One region of the Sporosarcina sp. Y352 genome, then DNA from elsewhere that is predicted to be linked to it. Evidence: riboswitches for the same ligand, from Rfam matches in the RefSeq annotation. Region 1 holds a riboswitch; each other region holds the start of a gene.

Region 1 (4,239 bases):
CGACGGCTGTCTGGACTGTATCGTCAGCAAAGTCGCTTCGCATCGCCCGGATATCCGTCCGGTCTTCTCCACTCGCCTGGCCGTACAATGCAAAACAAATTCCATCGAATATCGTCGTTTTCCCAGCCCCGGTCGCGCCTGAAATGACGAATAGCCGATTGTCTTTCAATTCCCTAAAATCGACTGTTTCCATCCCTTTATACGGACCGAACGCTGTCATCGTCAATTGAATAGGTCTCAAAGTCCCGTCGCCTCCTTCTGCATAACTTCATGGAGAACTTGCGCAAACATTTCTTCCGTTTCCGCATCTGCCGCCTCGCCTTTCATTTCTTCGTAAAATGCTTTAAATAATGCTAAATCATCGTGTTTACCATGTTCCGTCCTCTGTTGTTCGTCCACTCTATTCGCAGTCGGCTTGACCATTTTACGCTCAACATGCATCGCATTCGGATAGACCGAACGAACTTTTTCCATTGGAAATAAAACCGGCGTTTCATCCAGCAATTTCACGAAAACATAATCCTCACTTATAGGATGCAATAAGATATCTTCCATCGTACCTTCGACCGTCCGCATATCATGTTCCGGTTTCAACTCACGTTTTTCAATAATGGTGTGTCCATCAGCGTCCATATCGACAATGAAAAAACCTTTTTTATGATGTTCTTCTGAAATCGAATATTTCATCGGCGAACCTGCAAAACGGACTGACTCATTCAATACATAATGCGCCTGATGCAAATGACCAAGTGCCGTGTAATGGAACGGTTCAAAAAGATGTGCCGATACGTATTCCGCACCGCCAATCGCGAGTGGCCGTTCCGAATCACTTGTGTTGTCTTCGCTTTCTCCATGAGGTGTTACAAACGCATGTCCAACAAAAACGTGTCGCGCACTATTTGACATCTGGGAGCGAATCCCTTCTATCACTTTTTTCATCGCGTCATTATGATTCGCAATCGTTTCATCTCCATGTATATGTTTCACGACGGAAGGATCTGCAAATGGAACCAGGTGAAAATGGACTTCGCCGAATTCATCCGTCAAAACGACCGGCACAATAACTTTCGTCAGTTGACCGGCTATATGATAACCGTTTGCTCGCATCAATCCGCTGCCAAAATGGAGACGCCCAGGACTATCATGGTTACCGCTAATAGCGAGGACCGGCGTCCCTAGTTCTATGGTGATTCGTTCGAGCACTTCATCGAGCAACGCAATGGCTTCTGTTGGCGGTACTGCCCGGTCATACAAATCCCCTGCGATGACGACCGCATCGGGCTTCTCCTCTATGATTGCCTCTATAAATTGGTCAAGAACATACCGTTGTCCGTCTGTCATGTAAATGCCTTGAACAAGCTTACCTAAATGCCAGTCTGCAGTATGGAAAAACTTCACTGTCATTTCCCCTTTCAATGATCTTTTCTACTACTTTACAGGACAAACCGAGAAAAATGAAACATGCATTCCTTTTTTCAATTCCAAAATTAAGGTTGACCTCCCAATTTTTCTATGCTTATATTAGAGATGAATCCAATTTCATAAGATCCACCGCTAGGGGTGCTCTAACAGAGCTGAGAGAGGCATGTGTCTTGACCCTTATAACTTGAACTGGTTAATACCAGCGTAAGGAAGAGGTGCTGACACAATATTTCTGCCAGTCTGTTTTTGCAGATACAATTGACAGTCTACAACCCACTTCTTTTTCAAGGAGTGGGTTTTTTGGTTGGCTATCAATTTTAGGGAGTGTTGGAGAGATGAAGTTTACTGACCGCTTACTGGAAAAAATAACACCAATTTGGAGACAGAATCACAGCCATCCGTTCGTTCAAGGGATTGGCAATGGTACCCTAGACCCCGATAAATTTAGATTCTACATGGTACAAGATTATTTATATTTGATTGATTATGCAAAAGTTTTTGCAATTGGTGCTGTAAAAGCCGACGACTTGGAAACAATGGGCAAGTTCGCTACGCTACTTGATGGCACACTGAATACAGAAATGGCACTACATCGTAGTTATGCGCTCCGGTTCGGTATTTCTGAACATGAACTAGAAAATGCAAAGCCCTCTCCTATCGTGCTTGCCTATACGCACTACATGTTACATGTCAGCCAAAACGGTACTGTCGCCGAAGTTATGGCTGCACTTCTTCCATGCGCGTGGAGTTACTGGGAAATAGGTAAAGAGCTAAATGCGATTCCAGGTGCAGCTGAACATCCGTTATACGGTGATTGGATACGCATGTATTCGTCCGAAGATTTCGGCGACCTCGCAATCTGGTGTATCGATTTGATGAATAAATCTGCAGAAGGAAAACCTGAACATGAACTATTAAAGCTCGAAGAAATCTTCCTTAATACAACTCGCTATGAATATATGTTTTGGGATAGTGCCAATACGAAACAGATGTGGCCCGAGGTTGAAAACTCCAATGTTATCGTTTGACAATGTATCATTCGCTTATCATTCAAGCAACAACATACTGGAAAATCTATCATTTAATGTACTACCCGGTGAATTCATTTCAATAATCGGGGTTAGTGGTTCCGGTAAAAGTACCATCTTCCGACTTGTAACAGGATTAGATGAACCTACTTCTGGCACCATTTCACTCGATGGGGTTCAAAACAACCGCCGCCTTGGTAGCGTCGGTTATATGCCGCAGCAGGATTTACTTCTGCCTTGGCGCACGATTTTAGAAAATGCATGTCTCCCACTTGAACTAAAAGGGATGAAACAGCAGTCTGCAAGCAATCAGGTATTACCGTTATTAAAGGAGTTCGGTCTTGGCGGTACAGAAAAAAAATATCCGGCAGAACTTTCTGGCGGGATGAAACAGCGAGTCGCTTTTTTGCGCGCTGTCCTTTCCGGAAATTCCCTTCTCCTGCTGGATGAACCATTTTCTGCATTAGATGCGATAACTAAGTTATCAATGCAAGAGTGGCTAATTGATCAATGGAAGATACATCAATCTACTGTGTTATTCATTACACATGACGTTGAAGAAGCGCTATTTTTATCAGACCGTATTTTCCTGTTAAGAAATGAGCCGGTGACTTCATTCGAAGAAATCAGAGTTCCACTTGAAAGGCCTAGAACAAGAAGTGATTTACATCGAACGGATTTGCTTGAGCTAAAGGAACAATTGCTAAATACGCTACGTAGGGAGGTAATGCAATGAAAAACATTACCCCCCTTCTGATCATTGTATTATTCGGTAGCATCTGGGAGCTAGGTGCAAGACTTTACGATAAACCATTCATCTTGCCTTCTCCTATTCAAATTTTAATCCGTTTTTGGGAGCTAAAAGAAATACTGTTGTTAAAGCACTTACCGATGACTTTGCTAACAATTATCATCGGACTAGTCATTTCAATTATTTCAGGAGTTGCAATCGCCGTTTGGATGTCTTCCAGTCCCAGAGTTCGAAAAGCGCTCTATCCGATTTTAATATCTTCACAAATGATTCCTATTATTGCACTTGCACCTATTTTTGTACTCTGGTTCGGATACACAATTTGGAGTAAAGTCGCAGTTACAGTACTCATCACCTTTTTCCCGATTACTGTAAATACATACGACGGGCTATCTTCTGGAAGTAAAGAAATGCGCGAGCTTTTTTTAACAATGGGCGCAAAAAAACAGGATATTTTCTTGAAATATTCTGTTCCCACTGCCCTACCCCACTTCTTTTCAGGATTGAAGATTGCCGTTACACTGAGTGTGATTGGCGCAGCAATCGGGGAATGGCTCGGGGCGCAGGCTGGTCTTGGATACTTTAGTCGCCGAATGATGACGCAGTTCGATGGTGCAGCTGTATTTGCACCTATTCTTGTACTGACCTTCGTTGGAATTACATTTTTCATGGGAATCACATTCATTGAAAATCGACTGTTAAAATGGAGGACTAAAAATTGAGGAAAATCATATTATCCCTATCATGCATCGCACTTATTTTACTGCTGAGCGCTTGTAATGCAGAAAAAGACAATAAAGTAAGCATCATGCTCGACTGGTATCCAAATGCGGTTCACAGTTTCTTGTATGTCGCACAGGAAAAAGGCTATTTTAAAGAAGAAGGAATTGTAGTTGATATTCAATTTCCTGCAAATCCAACAGATCCCATTAATCTTGCAGCCGCTAGTAAAGTAACTCTGGGAATCACCTATCAACCGGATGTCATTATCGCAAAATCCGAGCAGAACATAGATGTTAAATCGGTCGGAGCCCTAGT
Region 2 (4,239 bases), 180 kb from region 1:
GATCATATCCATCACTCCTTTTAATGTTAGGAAATACCTTCCTTTAGCATAGCCTAATCTATCCTTTCAATCACGTATTTTGATTGAAAAAACGGAATTTTGTTGTATGAGGAATTTTGGTGGAGGAAAGACTAACTTATTGTTGAATCATTGAGCAATGTATAATTGAGAATAAAAGCGAGTGCATGGCACCCCCCGGGAATGGTGGAGGGAAGGTGTACGAACAAATTAAATGTGGACTTATACTGATTAAGGATAAACAGGAGGAATAAAAATGAGTATTTTTGATGGAATAATGGGGAATGCATCTGAAATTGATGTAAGCAAAGTAGAGAAGGAAATGAAGGATTTACTTACACCAACTGAAAAAGTGGAGCATGCATATAAATTAATTAGAGATTTGTTGATATTTACGGATAAGCGTCTAATTCTTGTGGACAAACAGGGCGTCACAGGAAAGAAAAGTGAATATCATTCTATTCCATATAAAAGTGTTGTACATTTCTCAATTGAAACTGCAGGAACGTTTGATCTCGAAGCGGAATTGAAAATCTGGCTATCGGGAAGTTCTGCACCAATTCAAAAGAAATTCAATAAATCCTTGAATGTTTATAAAGTACAAAGCGTGCTAGCAGAATATGTTTTGAAATGAACTAGGTCAGTTTAAGGTGACTAGTTCCTGATTTTGTGCTTGATAAAAAAACTCCTCATGTAGTTGCTTGAGGAATTTTTTTATAGCATATAAGTGTTGCAGGTCAAGCAATTTCAGATGAACTATTAAAGTTTAGCGTATTTAGGATCAGCCACTTTTACAAGTTGCTTACCTAGATTCGTTCCTTTAAATAAACCAAGGAATGCCTCTGGTGTATTTTCAAAACCTTCAACAATTGTTTCTTCATATTTCAATTTACCTTGCAGTAGCCATTTAGCTAAGTCAGTAAACCCTCTTTCAAAATCAGTAGCAAAATCGCCAAGGGTGAAGCCTTGCATCATAGCGCTCGTCTTAATCATAGCCGATTGAATACGTGGTCCAGCATCTTTTCCTTCTGCGTTGTAGGAAGAGATTGATCCGCATAAAGGAATACGGGCATTTCGATTTAGCATAGTAAAAACAGCGTCTGAAATGTCCCCGCCGACATTATCGAAATAGACATCTACTCCGTCAGGAACGGCATTTTTAAGGTCTGTCCAAAAACTTTCTTTTTTATAATTCACAGCCGCATCAAAGCCGAGTACATTCAATAAGTAGTCAATCTTTTCATCTGAACCAGCAATACCTACTACTTTTGCCCCTTTGATTTTCGCGATTTGTCCAACTGCTGAACCAACAGCCCCGGCAGCACCAGAAACGACGACCGTTTCACCTTCTTGAGGTTTTCCGATATCAAGCAATCCAAAATAAGCAGTTAAACCTGTCAAACCGAGAATACCTAAATGTGTTGAAATAGGTGCCAACTTAGGGTCTATTTTGCGAATTTCATTTTCAGTGGCTACGGTATATTCAGCCCAGCTGAGATTTCCAGTAATTACATCACCTTGTTTGAAGGCGTCCGACTGGGATTCAACCACCTCACCCACGACACCCCCAGAAATGACCTTGTTCAATTCAAATGGAGAAATATATGACTTGGCATCTTGCATTCTTCCACGCATGTATGGATCTACAGACAAATAAAGCGTCCGTACTAAAATTTCATTTACTTTTGGTGAGGGAACTGAACTTTTTACAAAGGTAAAGTCTTCTTTGGTAGGCATTCCAGTGGGCCGATTTGCTAGATGAATTTCCTGTTGTATCAATTGTGTCATTGCAATTCCTCCTTTGTAGTTTGCCGAATGAGTTGGCAATAGAAAACCCTAACACTCAGGAGTAACCAAGGTCAATGATTATAGACTGGTGTCTCATCTTCATTGATTTGCTATTTTTCCGAATTGCTATGGTGTTGGCACCGGTGTCATAATCTCAGCAGACACCTGTGGAGGAATCCCAAAATAGTATCCAAAAGTGTTGTAATAATAGTTAACTATAACTATTATGTTATTAATATAAACTAGTGGAGGACTTTAAATAATCCTGAAGAAAAAGCACATACTTTTTTTGGCTTTGACCTTAATAGTGGCTTTACCAACGTCAGCTACTGTTGTATTAGCAACTAACGAGGCGGAAGTTCAAGCTGTTAAACAGAAGAAGTCACGACTGCCGCAAAATTTACGGATATTCCAAATAGCCATTGGGCGAAAAATGAAGTTATGCAACTTGTGGAGATTGCTTCCAAAGCATCGTTTTTATCTAATGAACAGTTAGGATACACAACGAAAATAAAGAACGGATAGCGTAATATTGGATTAACGCAATATCTTCCTGAAGAGGAAGAACGAACGGATGCATTATGAACCTCGTTCTTGGCTTAATCATAAAGAAAACACGAATTGAATAGAAGTCTGCTAGGGGAGCCAATTTGGCTGAGACACATGATGCATGTAAACCCTTCGAACCTGATCTAGTTTATGCTAGCGTAGGGAAGCAACTGAACTCTACATCAAATGAATGTAACTACGTAGAAAACAGCCGCTTTCCGATTATGGAAGGCGGCTGTTTTCTGTTCCATCGCAAATTCAATGAACTAGGGATTTCCCATCATACACGCTTCGGCGCATTCGCTCTGTTAATGCACCGAATTCAATATTGAAATCTATCCAGTACGGATTTACTTTACTAAAAATTAAATAAAGAATGGATGATTGAAATGGAAAATAGTATTAGCAACTTAGTTGATGAACGTCAAGAGGAGTTATTGCAATTACTTGCAGATCTCGTTAGTTTTCCGACAATCAGCCCTCCCGCAAGAAATACAGCCGGGGTGCAGCAGTATATTCAAGAGTTTTTAAAACAAGAAAAATTCGATACAGTCAGTTGGGATGTGTTCCCTGGTGATCCAAACGTGGTAGGCATAAAAAAAGGGACAGATGGAGCTCTGTTTAACAGCTTGCTCATTAATGGTCATATTGATGTTGCGGAAGTTGGGGATGAAACAGAATGGACTGTGCCTGTCTTTGAACTGACAACTAAAGATGGAAATGCATATGGACGAGGAACTTCCGATATGAAAGGTGCAGTGGCAGCGACTTTACTAGCCGTAAAATTATTAAACGAACTAGGTGTGGAACTGAAAGGTGATTTGCAGATTCAGACTGTCATTGGGGAGGAAGCAGGAGAAGCTGGAACACTTTCGTGCATGGAAAAAGGCTATACAGCAGACTTTGCACTCGTCGTCGATAGTAGCGATCGCCAAATTCATGGCCAGGGCGGTGTAATAACCGGCTGGATAACGATTAAAAGTAAGGAAGTTTACCATGATGCAATGAGGATGAGTATGCTTCATGCGGGCGGAAACATTAATGGGGCCAGTGCGATTGAGAAGATGATGAAAGTAATTGCCGGGCTACAAGATTTAGAGCGTCACTGGGCCGTGACAAAAAAATATCCAGGTTTTGCACCTGGTAGCAACACCATCAATCCTGCAGTTATAGAAGGCGGAAGACACGCGGCTTTTGTAGCGGATGAATGCCGGCTTTGGATCACCGTTCACTTTTATCCGAATGAAACCTATCAATCTGTGATAAATGAAATCGAAGAACATTTAAACCATGTAGCAAAAGCTGATCCGTGGTTAAGAGAAAATCCCATTCACTATCGCTGGGGTGGAAAATCGATGATTGAAGAACGCGGGGAAATATTCCCTGCACTTGAAATGAATGAGGGGCATGCGGCCGTTCAACTTCTAGCATACTGTCATGAATACACCGAAAAAAGTCCCGTAATCATCGGCATGTCAAGAACAGTAACAGATGCAGGATGGCTAGGCGAAGCAGGGATTCCCACAGTTATTTATGGTCCTGGGAAGTTGGAAGAGGCCCATAAAGTTGATGAAAAAATAAACATTGGAGAACTAATGGCTTTTACAAAAACGCTTATGATATTTATAAATAAGTGGTGCAATTTAAAAAGAATGGAGAGCAAGTAATCTCCCCATTCATCTAATACTATTATGCTATTATATGTTGCTTAATTAGTAAAGTCATTTCTAATACGTCATCAAATAGTTGGTATGTTTCAAGAGGTAGATGATCAAAGGATAACCTTATCTAGTGGTCTCCCGTCGAACGATTGGAGCTACTTCTGTTGCTAACATTTCAATACTTGCTGCGACTGAAGAAAACGGCAAGCCTCCGATATCCATT
Region 3 (4,239 bases), on a different contig from region 1:
CAAGACCATTTTTTCGCGAATCAATTCTTGTAGTGAATCCACGTTCTGTTGAAAGCGCTCTGTCTGAATTCCCTCTGACAGGGATGCGATTGTTTCACGCTTCAGTACAGATTTCCAAACCGATTCAGCCTCTTCCATTAAATCCGTTAACAAACAGCATCTATCTTCTTTTTCCAAATCAAGCATGTCGTCAAGGATACCGCTCGCAGAATACAAGGATTGCTGCCCTTCAATAGCTAAATAAATATCATATACTCGAATCTCTTCAGGCTTTTTCTTTAATTTGAAACCGCCTTTTACACCCGGCACGGAGGTAATCAAGTCTGCACTGACCAGTTTTCTCAACATTTTCTGAAAATACGTTGGTGAGGTTCCCAGTTGCTGACTAATCGCTTCTCCTGGTAGGACTGCCCTATCCGGCAGCATATTTAACATCAGAATCGCATAAACAGATTGCTCAACGCCAGTTTTCATTTGCATAAAGTTCGCCTCTTTTATTATCTAATGTAGATATATATTGTCCTCTTTATCAAACTTTATCTTACAGTACTCATAAAGTACACTTATTTGATTTCACAAAAAAACCGCTGACAGCCCATTTCCATGGAGTTGTCAGCGATTTTCATTTACGCGAGTATGAGTTTTTCTAGATCCATCGGTGTGATATAAATACCATCCTTGTAGACACGCATATTGCCGCCTGAAATTTCGTCGATCAGCATGATGTTGCCTGTTTCACTGTCGCGTCCGAATTCAAGTTTAATGTCGTACAGATCCAGATCTTTCACTGCAAGTTCAGCTTTGACTACGTCTGAAATTTCTTTCGTCAATGCCTCAAGTGTAATATATTCCTCCGCTGTCAATAATCCAAGTTGCGCGAGTGCATCTTTGTTAATCGGCGGATCGTTACGATCATCATCTTTGAGCGTTACTTCAACGAATGCGTCCAAAGGCTGTCCTTCTTCGCAATACGCGCCGTATCTGCGTAAGAAACTTCCGACTGCACGGTATCTACAAATGACTTCAAGACCTTGTCCGAAAACTTTGGCGGATCTAACCGTCAGAGTCACTTCATCGATATCGGCATCGACGTAATGTGTCGGAATGTCTTTCTCAGCCATTTTCTCAAAAAAGAATTTGGTCATGCGCAGCCCGGATTGACCCGCACCTTCAATCGTCAACCCAACTGTGTTAGCGCCCGGATCAAAAACTCCGTCTTCTCCAGTAACATCATCTTTAAATTTCAGCAGGACATTGCTGCCATCCAATTCGTATACATCTTTGGTTTTCCCTTTATAAATAAGTTTCATGTCCACGTTTCCTTCCATAAGAAAATGTAGTTCCATCATTAGTATAAGTCACTTTTACAATAAGAAACAATAATTTTTTTATTATCGTGAGATAGGTCATGGTTTCATCCCACCAAACGCCTCGTGCTATAGACTTGGATGCACTTTTGCTAGCCTAATCGTGGATACTGTTCGACGGTTTATGGTAACTGATCGACTGCCTGCAAAGTTTCTTCCCCATACAGCCCACTTTTTAAAATTCCCACTCGTCTATATATCCCTATTTGTTGTATACTTATTCTAGTAATTCAATGCACATTCGAAAGTGAGTGGAACTTTATGGGTCGTAAATGGAATAATATCAAAGAGAAGAAAGCGTCAAGAGATGCAGATACAAGCCGTATTTACGCGAAGTTCGGGCGTGAAATCTATGTAGTGGCTAAGCAAGGCGAGCCTGACCCAGAATTGAATCAAGCGCTTAAATTTGTAGTAGAACGCGCGAAAACATATAGTGTCCCAAAGGCGATTATTGACCGCGCGATTGAAAAAGCTAAAGGCGGTTCAGAAGAAAACTTTGACGAACTTCGTTATGAAGGGTTCGGACCGAATGGTTCAATGGTTATTGTTGACACACTGACAAACAACGTCAATCGCACCGCATCGGAAGTGCGTGCTGCTTTCGGTAAAAATGGCGGAAACATGGGCGTTAGCGGGTCAGTTGCCTATATGTTCGAAGCGACAGCCGTTATCGGACTTGAAGGTAAATCGGCGGATGACATTCTCGAACTGTTAATGGATGCCGATGTCGAAGTGCGTGATATCTTGGATGAGGATGAATCCGTCATTATATATGCAGCTCCCGACCAATTCCATGCTGTTCAGGAAGCTCTTAAAAGTGCCGGTATTACAGAGTTTACCGTTGCGGAAATAACAATGCTTGCACAAAATGATTTGACACTTTCACCAGAAGCACTAGTACAATTCGAAAAAATGATTGATACATTGGATGATTTAGAAGATGTTCAACAAGTACATCACAACGTCCACTTAGACGACTAATTTTAATTATTCGCTCTTTCATTCCTTCAAGTGTCATGCTATGCTACTCTTAGATTGACAATTTCATAACATATTCGACCATTAGGGGAATCCTTTTAAAGGACTGAGAAACGAGTTCCACTCCGCTACCCTTATCACCTGAACGGGTTTGTACCTGCGTAGGGAAGTGGCGTGTCTTCTTTTCAGTGCATTCAAATGCCAATGACAGACCACTTTCCATACCAGGAAAGTGGTTTTTTTGTATTCAGAAAAGCGCAAGGCGCCGTTTAGTCCCGACAGGCATAAGTCAATCCAGCGACGTGGCGCTCTTTGTGGATGCGAATCGCTAATCCAGGCTCAGGGCCAGAGGCATCCCCAGAGCGCCAAGCGTTATAAAATGTACACTCTGAATTAAATCTCTCTCAATAATGGACACTCCAGTGAAGGCGCGGCAAAGGGGTAGCCGAAGCCGTGAGCCTGGATGCGAAGCGCTTATCCAGGCTCACGGCCAGAGGCATCCCCAGAGCGCCAAGCGATATATAATCCGTACTCCAAAGCGAATTAAATGGGATTCTTTATTGCACTCGTATATATCTTTCGAAAAGGAGGAATTTGATGAAAGTGATCGCCGTAACAAATGACCGGATGGATAATACGCAATTGGTCAATACACTATTAAAAATCGAATCGGCTATCGACGCTGTCATCTTACGTGAAAAGTCAAAATCGGATTCGGAAGTGATTGATTTGATTCAACAATTAACATTCAATGGATTCGACGGCACTAAAATCATCGTCCACAGTTCGATGGAAATCGCTTCGAATATGGGGCTGAAAAAAGTGCAGCTCCCCGGACATATACCACTATCAGCCGCCAAAACTGACTTCCCTGACCTTTCATTCGGCAAATCCGTCCATTCACTGGCGGAAGCAAAAGCCGCATATGAAGCCGGTGCTGATTGGCTATTATATGGTCATTTGTTCAAAACGGGTTCAAAAGAAGGTTTGATTCCGCGCGGAACGATCGAACTTTTTCAAATGACTGCTTCACTTCCGATTCCGGTCTATGCAATCGGCGGTATACAACCGCACCATCTCTCACAATTGAACCAAGGCGGCGTTTCAGGCGTTGCGGTAATGTCGTCGATTTTCGGAAGCGATAATCCCGAAGTTGCAGCAATTGCTTACCTGGAGGCAAGCTATGTCGCAAAGCGTTGATGTAGCGATCATTGGCGGCGGTATTATTGGTTGTAGCATCGCTTATTACTTAGCGAAAGAAGGCTTGTCCGTACACCTTCTCGAACAGAATGAAATTGCACAGGGTACTACCCGAGCGGCGGGAGGTATGCTCGGTGCACACTCTGAATACCTGAATGATATGTTTTATTCATTCGCGCGTGATAGCCAAGCACTGTATAAGAAATTCCTTAGTAATTTTGGCGGTGACATCGGTTATACGACCGGAGGCATTATCCAACTTGCCCGTTCGGATGAAGAACGGATTGCCTTATCCCGCTGGAATGATGCCGCCTATCTCTCAGCCGTGCAAGTTTGCGAACGGATTCCATATGTCGCATCTCCTGCTTTCGGTGCTTACCTATTTGAAGATGATGTCCATGTTCATCCTGAAAAAACTTGTCTCGCATTTTGTGAAGCAGCTAAAAAATTGGGCGTTGTTGTTTCAGAGCATTTCTATGCAGATAGCATCAAAGATTTGCATAACGGCTATCAGATAACTAATGGTTCATCCATGATTACTGCAAAACACGTAGTCATTGCAGGCGGAGCAGCGAGTGCAAGGCTCATTCCCGCACTTCAAATAACTACAGTGAAAGGACAATGCATGCAACTCGATGCGATGGGTATGCAATTGCCTTATACACTTTTCCATAAAGGCTGTTACATTGTGCCC
Region 4 (4,239 bases), on a different contig from region 1:
ACCGACAATCGTTGTTGGAACACCCGGTCGTTTGGCTGAACTCATTAAAGTGAAAAAATTAAAGATGCACGATATCCGTCACATCGTACTCGATGAAGGCGACCAGCTGCTAGCGCGTGATCATCGCGTTATCGTTAAAAGTATGATTGAGGCGGCAAATCCGGAAAGACAAGTTGTTGCCGTATCTGCAACAATAACAGATGAAATTGAAATTGTTGCTAGCAAGTTTATGAATAATCCAATTCGCATCCAAGTTGGCCCGGAAGAAATGCCGAAGTCAGGTACCGTCGTCCATTCATTTGTTAAGACAGATGCACGGGACAAAACGGATGTATTGCGTGGAATTTCTTATTTGAAGGGAATTCGTGCTCTTGCATTTATTAACAATGTGGATCAGCTTCGCATGAAAGAAATGAAGCTCAAGTATAACGAAGCACCAATAGCAGTCCTTCATTCAGAAATGACAAAATTTGAGAGACAGCAAACATTGGAAAGTTTCCGTAAAGGTGAATTACAGATTTTAATAGCAACAGATTTGGCTGCACGAGGACTGGACATCGATGGGTTGACGCATGTTATCCATGTAGATGTGCCTCACACAGTTGAACAGTACTTGCACCGCTCTGGTAGAACAGGACGTGCAGGCGGAGATGGAGAAGTATTGACGCTATTATCATATGCGGAAGAACGTGATTACCGCAAGCTGACAAAAGGTATTAAAACGGTTCAAAAAGTATGGTATAAAGGCCACCTTGCAGAAGGTAATTCGAAAACTATTGGACTTCCCAAAAAGAAATGAAAAAAAGGCTGTCCCCGTCAACCCAACTACATTGGATTGACGGGGAACAGCCCTTTTTTGTTATTAGAGTTGTGTCAGTATAATTGGTTCACCTTTTGTAACGATAATCGTATGCTCGATTTGTGCAACGAGCGACTTGTCAGGTGTGATGAAGGTCCATCCATCCCCAGACTCGATGATATGCTCTGCTTTTTCAGAGATAAAGGGCTCAACCGCTAGAACCATTCCTTCTTTCAGAAGTGTCTTATCCCAAGCATCATAATAGTTGAGCACGTGGGATGGTTCTTCGTGCAATGCTTTCCCGATGCCGTGGCCAGTCAAGTTCTTGATGACCTTCAAGCCGTGTTCTTTTGCTTCGCGTTCAACCGCTTTTCCAATTTGATTTAAACTGGAACCGGCTTTGACCTTCGTCATTGCACGCTCAAATGCACTTTTAGCTACATCACATAGCTGCTGTTTCTTTTCATCAGGCGTACCGACGACAAAAGAAATACCAGTATCAGCGAAGTATCCATTATATGAACCGGAGACATCGATGTTAACGAGATCTCCATCTTCTATAACGCGGGAACCTGGCATGCCATGCGCAACTTCACTGTTGACGCTAATGCATGTATTTCCAGGGAAGTCATATTCTGCAATCGGTCCTGAAATTGCGCCTTTCTCTTTGAAGAGACGTCCGCCTATGTCATCAATTTCTTTTGTTGTTTTACCGGGGATTGTCGCTTCTTTCATCACGTCTCTGATTTCGGCTACAATTTTGCCGATTTTTTTTAAAGCTTCAATTTCCTCTACCGTTTTTGCAATCATTATTTCCAAGTCCTTTCTACCGTGCATTCTTTTCTATATCATACTATATCATAATGAACGGAACAAAAAAGTCTACAAACCATAAAAATGTTTGTAGACCATCTTATTATCTTCTCGGTTTTATTGTACCTGTTGTTTTTTTGCTTGACATGGCTTTTTTCACAATCGGGTAGATAATGGGCGCAAATTTCATAGCGGTTTTCAAAAGTTTTCCAATCTTCATAAATAATCACTCCTAGTAAAAGCATATATTTATCATTTTCCCGAAATAGAGGTTTAGTAAACATTCATCTCAATACCTTAACACCTTGAAAAACATTCCATACTAGAATGGCCATAAGCAGTAGTCCATAGATAAGCATGAATAAGAATGGCGTAAGTTGCCAAAATCCGAAGTTTGTGCTCGGCATTCCATTGATACTTTCCGTAAAGGAAAACATTGAAAAAGAAAATATGACAATTGTAGCAATAAGGAGGATGACAGGAACAAGGTGTGAAACTAAGGAACGTTTTGCATGGGATTTCACTTCTCGATCATCTGTAACCAAATAAACAATGACGGGAAGAAGCAAAGGGGAGAAGAAGACACTAAAATAGCATAGAGCAGCTAATAGTTTACTGTTTGTCATGTAGATTCCTCCGTTCAACTTTTACTATATAGGAAAATCACTATGTCTGTTAATCATCTTGCTTATAGGATTACCCTCCTATACAATGAAATAGACATTTGAATAACTTTAACCACAAGGGGTGCCTGTTTTGGCTGAGATTGGACATGAAGTTCTGACCCTTAGAACCTGTAAGATTATTCTTGCGTAGGAATGTGGATGGAAACTGACATATTTGATGTCCCATTCTATCCGGGATGTCTTTTTTTATGCCCACATCCTGCGCTACAACTAGGTAGGAGGAGAGTTTGAGATGGATAGGAAAAGGCTTCAATTATTACTTGAGGTTGCTATTTTAGGAGCAATTTCTTTTGTTCTAGATAAAATCGGATTTTCAATGCCTCAAGGCGGATCGGTTACGTTGTCAATGCTACCGGTAGTTGTTATGGCATTCCGCTGGGGAATTGCAGGCGGTATGCTCACAGGTTTTGTAAGTGGACTGCTGCAGTTGGTAACAGGGGGCTATGTATTAAACCCTGTTCAGGCGGCGCTCGATTATTTCGTGGCTTATGCCGTTGTGGGTTTGGCAGGCGTAACACTAGCCTGGCTGTTAAGTAGTAAAACAAAAGGTAAGAATGGTTCAGTGGTTGCCGCAATCGTCGTTGGGACAATCATAGGGGGGCTTCTACGATACCTGATTCACTTCATCGGTGGAATTGTTTTCTTTGCTTCCTATGCGCCTGAAGGACAGCCTGTCTGGTTATATTCTCTTGTTTATAACGCTTCCTATATGATCCCTGCAATTATATTGACGGCAATCGTTGCGTCCATATTATTTACTACAGCACCCCGGCTACTTGAGCCTAAATAAGAAACCGCCGTCCTTCCTTATGGAAGAATGGCGGTTTCTTATTTGGTTGCAAACGATTTTCTTTTGATGACCAGGAGGCCGATAATGGCGGCTGCAAGAAACAGAGCTGCGGTAGTAACAAATAACTCATTTACACCATTTTTTACAGCGATACCGATAAATGCCCAAACAAAGACGAGAGCTAGAGAAATATCTGCATAATAGTATAGGTAATGAAGAGCAATTGCAGTAGCAATGGTCAAGTAAATGACGGTCCATAATGGGGTACTTAATCCCAATCCACTCCACTCATGCAAAGTAAGGACATAACTGATATTTGTAATTGCTGCGACAAAAGTCCATCCAAGATAGACTGCAATTGGAACCCTACCGAAAAAGGAATTATCTTTTTTGGAGTAGGTAAAATAAATGGACAATAGCGCTAACAGAAGTCCTAATATGATAACAATCGTCCATTCAAAATAACCGAAATGCCAAAGTAGAATCCAAGCGATATTAAAAAGACAGCTGATTACAAAAAAAACTGCTCTACGGTTGAACAATGCATGTTCAACGTTTGCCTTATTCCGTATGAAGCCATATAACCAGAAAGCCATTAGCATATATATAACTGCCCATATTGAAAAGACATAATCAGCTGGTGTAAATAATACCGGTAAACTATTTGAGATTTCACCAGTTGTTTTTCCATTGATAGGTAATATATTTGCAGTTGCGTTGACAACAATAACTGCAATGAGTGAAAGTACCATGAGTAGTATTCTAAACATATTTAAATCCCCCTACTGAATAGTATACAGAGGAAAGCTGTACCCTGCGAAGGAAAGTATGAACCTTCCGTCACAATTGCATAATTTCGCATACCGAAGATTCATGTTATAATTAAATGGTGTTTTTAGAAGATTTAGAATGAAGTGAAGGGGGAATTAATATGGCGCTTAAAAAATATTCGGAAGTCTGGGATCTTGACGTTTTCTTCAAAGGTGGAAGTGAATCAAACGAATTGCGGACACACTTAGATGGTGTAAAGGAGAAAATCAGTTCGTTAGAAGAAACAGCTTCAAAATTTCCAGTTCCCCAGTCTGCAACCGATTCACAAGCCGTTGCAAATCTTATTGAATCACTGGTTGACGCAGCACTTAATATGTCGC

What was found. A riboswitch is a leader RNA that binds a small molecule or an ion and turns the genes downstream of it on or off. The one in region 1 is predicted to bind thiamine pyrophosphate.
Region 2: another riboswitch for thiamine pyrophosphate. It lies ahead of AC1TO6_RS02560 (acetylornithine deacetylase); the one in region 1 lies ahead of tenA (thiaminase II).
Region 3: another riboswitch for thiamine pyrophosphate. It lies ahead of AC1TO6_RS10255 (thiamine phosphate synthase); the one in region 1 lies ahead of tenA (thiaminase II).
Region 4: another riboswitch for thiamine pyrophosphate. It lies ahead of thiT (energy-coupled thiamine transporter ThiT); the one in region 1 lies ahead of tenA (thiaminase II).

The regions. Positions count from the first base shown of each region.
Region 1 is NZ_JBXCJE010000001.1:309,602-313,840, forward strand. It holds gene AC1TO6_RS01625 (AAA family ATPase) at 1-241, opposite strand, end outside; gene AC1TO6_RS01630 (exonuclease SbcCD subunit D) at 238-1,398, opposite strand; TPP riboswitch at 1,547-1,650, shown strand; gene tenA (thiaminase II) at 1,758-2,450, shown strand; gene AC1TO6_RS01640 (ABC transporter ATP-binding protein) at 2,437-3,186, shown strand; gene AC1TO6_RS01645 (ABC transporter permease) at 3,183-3,923, shown strand; gene AC1TO6_RS01650 (ABC transporter substrate-binding protein) at 3,920-4,239, shown strand, end outside.
Region 2 is NZ_JBXCJE010000001.1:486,987-491,225, reverse strand. It holds gene AC1TO6_RS02575 (ferritin) at 1-6, opposite strand, end outside; gene AC1TO6_RS02570 (PH domain-containing protein) at 275-652, shown strand; gene AC1TO6_RS02565 (NADP-dependent oxidoreductase) at 778-1,806, opposite strand; TPP riboswitch at 2,435-2,537, shown strand; gene AC1TO6_RS02560 (acetylornithine deacetylase) at 2,745-4,022, shown strand; gene AC1TO6_RS02555 (LLM class flavin-dependent oxidoreductase) at 4,140-4,239, opposite strand, start outside.
Region 3 is NZ_JBXCJE010000005.1:101,668-105,906, forward strand. It holds gene AC1TO6_RS10240 (RrF2 family transcriptional regulator) at 1-480, opposite strand, end outside; gene AC1TO6_RS10245 (phosphoribosylaminoimidazolesuccinocarboxamide synthase) at 627-1,310, opposite strand; gene AC1TO6_RS10250 (YebC/PmpR family DNA-binding transcriptional regulator) at 1,629-2,348, shown strand; TPP riboswitch at 2,422-2,530, shown strand; gene AC1TO6_RS10255 (thiamine phosphate synthase) at 2,943-3,545, shown strand; gene thiO (glycine oxidase ThiO) at 3,529-4,239, shown strand, end outside.
Region 4 is NZ_JBXCJE010000014.1:35,542-39,780, reverse strand. It holds gene AC1TO6_RS18020 (DEAD/DEAH box helicase) at 1-799, shown strand, start outside; gene map (type I methionyl aminopeptidase) at 863-1,609, opposite strand; gene AC1TO6_RS18010 (hypothetical protein) at 1,716-1,832, opposite strand; gene AC1TO6_RS18005 (magnetosome magnetite crystal formation protein family) at 1,897-2,238, opposite strand; TPP riboswitch at 2,346-2,448, shown strand; gene thiT (energy-coupled thiamine transporter ThiT) at 2,531-3,088, shown strand; gene AC1TO6_RS17995 (tryptophan-rich sensory protein) at 3,127-3,858, opposite strand; gene AC1TO6_RS17990 (M3 family oligoendopeptidase) at 4,020-4,239, shown strand, end outside.